Regions from separate parts of the Paraglaciecola sp. L3A3 genome, predicted to be linked through region 2. Evidence: predicted binding sites of a transcription regulator. Region 2 holds the regulator's gene; the other holds the start of a gene.
The links. The regulator NrdR, encoded in region 2, represses ribonucleotide reductase genes. The targets are predictions, from matches to a motif close to AAACACNANATNTNGTGTTT.

Region 1 (3,217 bases), 1.3 Mb from region 2:
AATGAGCAATACTCAAAATGTCGATCACAGTGAAATTCAAAAGTTTTCTGATTTAGCATCTAGATGGTGGGATCTAAATGGAGAGTTCAAACCTCTACACCAAATAAATCCTCTTAGAACTGACTATATTAATCAACACTGCCATGGGTTAGATGGAAAAAAAGTGTTAGATGTAGGTTGTGGCGGCGGCATATTAGCTGAGAGTATGGCTAAACATGGCGCTAAGGTCACTGGTATAGATATGGGAGAAGCGCCATTAGAAATAGCTAAATTACATGGTTTAGAATCAGGCTTAGATGTTGACTATCAGCAAATCACTGCCGAAGAGTTTGCCCTGCAACATGGCTCGCAATTCGATGTCGTCACTTGCATGGAGATGCTTGAACATGTGCCAGATCCTAGTTCAGTGATTAACGCTTGTTTCCAATTAGTCAAACCAGGTGGCCATGTATTTTTCTCCACCTTAAATAGGAATATTAAATCTTATTTAATGGCCATACTAGGCGCCGAATATATTCTAGGGCTTGTGCCTAAAGGCACTCATCAACACGACAAATTTATCAAACCCTCAGAACTTATGGCTTGGATAGATAACACCCCACTGGTAATAAAAAGAATGATAGGTTTACATTTAAATCCTATGACTCAAGAATATTATTTATCGCAACAAAATGTCGATGTGAATTATATTATTCACTGTCAAAATGGAGATGAATAATGTCACAGTCACCTGATGCTATTTTATTTGACTTAGATGGGACTTTACTTGATACAGCTAAAGATTTAGGCAATGCATTAAATCAAATATTAGCTGACCAACAATTACCTAGTGTAGATTATGCAACTTATCGCAATATCGCTTCAGATGGTGCAAAAGGTATGCTTGAACTAGGTTTTGGTGAAGCCCTTAAAAAATTAAATTTTACCCAGTTACGTCAGCAATTTTTAACAAACTATGAAAATAAAATATGTGTCGACACTTGTTTCTTCCCTGGTGTTGAAACATTATTATTGACACTTAATAAAAATAATATTCCTTGGGGAATAGTGACTAATAAACCTGAATATCTAACCTTAGAGTTAGTTAAATATTTTCCATTATTAGAAAACTGCCAAGTGATAATAAGTGGTGATACGTTAAGTGAAAGAAAACCCCATCCTTTACCTTTATTGCATGCTCAACAAAAATTAAATTTAAACAGCCCTAATACTTGGTATATTGGCGATGCTGAACGTGACATCCAAGCCGCTATTAATGCCAAGATGTTTAGTGTCATTGCCGCTTATGGTTACATAGATAAAAAGACAATCATCGATAACTGGAAAGCAGACCTATGTATCAAACATGCTGCAGATTTAATCAGTTATTTGCCTTGCTCTGATTAAAATTTAAACTAGCGTATAAACACGATATGTAGTATAAAAAATCAAAAACACACACTATATATCCATATATAATTAAAATCGCACAAGTTACACAAAAATAATTTAACGTAAAAAATAACTTAAATTTTATCTTGCATTCCCTTAAAACGCACATCAAAAAGCCCTTTTAGGTGAGTCACTACTAACCTTTTATTTTCGGTAATTTGATTGCACAAATAACCACCACATATTGGGTTGCAATGTTGTTCAAACCTCACTATCTTGTGTTCAGTTTATTAAACAACACCAATTTCTGCAGACCAAAAAAGAATGGTTTGGAAAGTGTTCAAAATAAGCACAAAACAAGATGAAACATACTGACTATTAGCGCATTTCATCCTCTCGCTTAAAATAGCTATCTATATAGCAATATAATAAAATTAACGGCTAAAACATGAAGAATAATTTATACGTCACTAAACGTAATGGCGAACGTGAAATAATAGATCTAGAAAAAATTCATAAAGTGATTGAATGGGCTGCTAAAGAATTAAATAACGTTTCTGTTTCACAGGTTGAAATCAAAGCACATATCCAATTTTATGATGGTATAAAAACTGCTGATATCCATGAGACTTTAATCCGTTCTGCTGCAGAGCTGATTTCTACAGATTGTCCTGATTATCAATTTTTAGCTGCTCGCTTAGCTATATTTCATTTACGTAAAAAAGCATATGGAAAATTTGAACCACCTGCATTGTATGACCATGTAAAATTCCTTGTGAGTAATGGTAAATATGATCAACATTTATTAGAAGATTACACCCAAGCTGAATTCGAAGAAATGGATGATTATCTTGATCATTGGCGTGATATGGACTTCAGTTATGCTGCAGTTAAACAGCTAGAAGGTAAATATTTAGTACAAAATAGAGTGACAGGCGAAATATACGAAAGTGCTCAATTCCTTTATATTTTAGTGGCTGCCTGTTTATTCGCAAATTACGATAAAGAAACGCGTATGCATTACATCAAGCGTTTTTATGATGCTACGTCTAAGTTTAAAATTTCTTTACCTACACCTATCATGGCTGGAGTTAGAACCCCCACCCGTCAATTTAGTTCTTGTGTATTAATTGAAGCTGGCGACAGTTTAGACTCTATCAACGCAACCGCTAGCGCTATAGTCAAATATGTTAGTCAACGTGCTGGTATTGGTGTTAATGCTGGTCGAATTCGTGCTCAAGGTAGCCCTATCCGTGGAGGGGAAGCCTTCCACACTGGTTGTATTCCTTTTTACAAACATTTTCAAACAGCCGTTAAAAGTTGTTCGCAAGGCGGGGTTCGTGGCGGTGCAGCAACTTTATTTTATCCATTGTGGCATTTAGAAGTTGAATCATTATTAGTGCTTAAGAATAACCGTGGGGTAGAAGAAAACCGAGTTCGTCATCTTGATTACGGTGTGCAATTTAATAAATTAATGTATACACGTTTGATTAAAGATCAACACATTACTTTATTTAGCCCTTCAGACACACCTGGTTTATACGATGCATTTTTTGCTGATCAAGATGAATTTGAGCGTTTATACGAGTTATACGAAAAAGATCATTCTATCCGCAAGAAACAGATTAAGGCTATAGAGTTATTTAGTTTGTTTATGCAGGAACGTGCAAGTACAGGTCGTATCTATTTACAGAATGTAGACCATTGTAATACTCACAGTCCATTTAACCCTAAACTAGCGCCGGTTCGTCAAAGTAACCTTTGTTTAGAAATTGCATTACCCACCAAGCCATTATCAAATGTGAATGATGAAGAAGGTGAAATAGCGCTTTGTACTTTATCTGCT
Region 2 (3,217 bases):
AGCATTTTAGTGACTTGATGACCCACGATGAAAGTATCGGCATTATCCAAATTATGGATGAAGTTCGTCAACAAATTGGTCTGCAATTTTGTGCAGAAATCGAAGCACTTTAAGGTCTACAAATACTGTCGGGTTTGCGTTACAACTTTTGGTTGTTTCTCATGCCCGATTGCAAGTATACAAATGTGTAAAAATCACTAAAATGACCGCTGTTTTATTTCCCTTTTTATATATCCCTGATTTTGAGGAAACCTAATGCTTACACGTGATATGAATATTGCTGATTTCGATCCAGAATTGTACCAAGCAATTCAACATGAAAACCTACGCCAAGAGCAACATATTGAACTCATTGCTTCTGAAAACTATTGCAGCCCACGTGTGCTTGAAGCCCAAGGCTCTCAGCTAACTAACAAATATGCCGAAGGGTATCCTCACAAACGTTATTACGGTGGTTGTGAATACGTAGATATTGCTGAAGATCTAGCCATTGAACGTGCTAAACAATTGTTCGGTTGTGATTATGCTAACGTTCAGCCACATGCTGGTTCACAAGCTAACTCAGCTGTATTTATGGCGTTATTGAATGCTGGTGATACTGTTTTAGGCATGAGCTTAGCTCACGGTGGTCACTTGACTCACGGCGCATCTGTTAGTTTTTCAGGTAAAACTTACAATGCGGTTCAATATGGATTAAACCCAGATACGGGTGAAATCGATATGGCGCAAGTTGAAGCTTTGGCCATTGAACATAAACCTAAAATGATCATCGGCGGTTTCTCTGCTTATTCAGGTATTGTTGATTGGCAGAAATTCCGTGAAATCGCTGACAAAGTAGGTGCATATCTATTAGTTGATATGGCGCACGTTGCAGGTTTAGTAGCAGCGGGTGTTTATCCAAGCCCTATGGCTCATGCACACGTTGTCACTACTACTACTCACAAAACCTTAGCGGGTCCTCGTGGTGGTTTGATTCTATCTGCTTGTGGCGATGAAGCTATTTATAAAAAGCTAAATAGTGCGGTTTTCCCTGGTGGACAAGGTGGTCCTTTGTGTCACGTGATTGCTGCTAAAGCCGTGGCATTTAAAGAAGCGTTACAACCAGAATTTAAAGTGTACCAACAGCAAGTGGTGAAAAACGCCAAAGCTATGGTGGCTGTTATTCAAGAACGTGGACACAAAGTTGTGTCTGGCGGAACCGACAATCACTTGTTCTTATTAGATTTGATTGGCAAAGAATACACTGGTAAAGATGCTGACGCGGCACTAGGAGCGGCTAACATTACAGTGAATAAAAACTCTGTACCTAATGATCCACGTTCACCGTTTGTGACCAGTGGTTTACGTATTGGTTCTCCGGCTATCACACGTCGCGGTTTTAAAGAAGAGCAAGCAAAACAAGTGGCTAACTGGATCTGTGATGTGTTGGATAACATTAACGATCAAGCTGTGATTGCTCGTGTTAAAGGTGAAGTTGTCGCTTTGTGTGAAGCTTTCCCTGTTTATGGCTAGATAATTAAATATCAGCTAAAACATATATACATATTATTAAAGCCGACCTAGTGTCGGCTTTTTTTGTATATCTTGTATGCCTAGAGGCTGATTTTTGTTAATTTAGGCGAATTAATCCGTTTTAATTAGAAATCACTATGTATTGCCCATTTTGTTCTGTGCAAGAAACTAAAGTTATTGATTCTCGTTTGGTGGCTGATGGCAGTCAGGTTAGACGCAGACGTGAATGTACAATTTGTAAAGAACGTTTTACTACTTTTGAAATGGCTGAGTTGGTAATGCCTAGAGTGGTTAAACGGGATGGTTCCAGAGAACCTTTCAACGAAGATAAGTTACGTGCAGGTTTGCAACGGGCATTAGAAAAACGCCCTGTGAGCACCGAGCAGGTTGAACAATGTATTAGTCGTTTAAAGTCTTCTTTACGGGCCACTGGTGAGCGCGAAATCAGCAGTGAATTTTTAGGCAACCTAATTATGAATGCTTTAAAAGAGTTAGATAAAGTGGCTTATGTGCGTTTTGCTTCTGTATATCGTTCTTTTGAAGATATCCGTGAGTTTGGCGAAGAGATTGCCCGCTTAGGCGACTAAGCCTTATCTTATTATTCAATTTATTGGTTTTAAATGTCAGAGACAAAATTTTCAAAGTTAGACCACCAGTTCATGGCCCGCGCTATTCAGTTGGCTAAACGTGGTCAGTTTACGACCTCGCCTAATCCTAATGTGGGCTGTGTAATAGCAGATATTACTGGCAACATTGTCGGTGAAGGCTGGCATCACAAAGCCGGTACAGCTCATGCAGAAGTACATGCTTTAAGGCAAGCAGGTGAGCTTGCAAAAGGTGCAACCGCTTATGTCACCCTAGAGCCTTGTAGTCATCAAGGGCGAACACCTCCATGTGCTGATGCTTTGATCCATAGTCAAGTTGGCCGAGTGGTGATTGCCATGGAAGATCCTAACCCTTTGGTTTCAGGTGAGGGAGTACAGAAATTAAAAAATGCCGGTATTGTCACTGCAACAGGTTTATTAACCTCTGCTGCTGAACAACTTAATCGGGGTTTTATTAAACGAATGAAAACCGGTCAACCTTGGGTAACAGTCAAATTAGCTTCTACCTTAGACGGTAAAACCGCCTTGCAAAATGGCTTAAGTCAATGGATCACCGGCCCGATGGCCCGCCAAGATGTGCAACGTCATAGAGCAAAAAGCTGCGCTATTTTATCTGGCTCGGGTACTGTGATGGCCGATAACCCCTCACTTAACGTGCGATATGCCGAGTTAGGTTTATCCGCCGATGACTTACTTCTAGGTAATCTGCGCCAACCCCTAAGGGTGATTTTAGATGGCCGTAATCAGTTACCTAGCAGTTTAGTTTGTTTGCAGTCTATACAGAAAAATCAAGCAGGTGATGTGTTATTAATTAATGGCCAAGTAAGTCAACATGAATTTGCAGAGCACGTCGAGCAATGGCAAGCGCCCTTTAATAATAACAAATTGGACTTGCCTGCAGTGATGTCTAAACTCTCAGATATGCAATTAAATCATATTTGGGTTGAGGCAGGAGCTAAGTTAGCAGGTGCTTTGTTACAAAATAATCTGGTTGATGAATTGATTTTGTACCAAGCGCCCAAATTAATAGGGGCAGCCGGTCAAAATCTTTTTGATATTTTACCTATCGAGTCAATGCAAGAGGTGGTGGATTTGTCTAT

Region 1: a site for NrdR is predicted at 1,604-1,623, ahead of nrdA (class 1a ribonucleoside-diphosphate reductase subunit alpha). Genes of this name have one in related genera too.

What each region holds. Positions count from the first base shown of each region.
Region 1 covers NZ_CP047023.1:2,258,313-2,261,529, reverse strand. The annotation lists gene ubiG (bifunctional 2-polyprenyl-6-hydroxyphenol methylase/3-demethylubiquinol 3-O-methyltransferase UbiG) at 2-718, shown strand; gene GQR87_RS09425 (HAD family hydrolase) at 718-1,386, shown strand; gene nrdA (class 1a ribonucleoside-diphosphate reductase subunit alpha) at 1,820-3,217, shown strand, end outside.
Region 2 covers NZ_CP047023.1:3,552,704-3,555,920, reverse strand. The annotation lists gene GQR87_RS14765 (Gfo/Idh/MocA family protein) at 1-113, shown strand, start outside; gene glyA (serine hydroxymethyltransferase) at 256-1,512, shown strand; gene nrdR (transcriptional regulator NrdR) at 1,650-2,099, shown strand; gene ribD (bifunctional diaminohydroxyphosphoribosylaminopyrimidine deaminase/5-amino-6-(5-phosphoribosylamino)uracil reductase RibD) at 2,133-3,217, shown strand, end outside.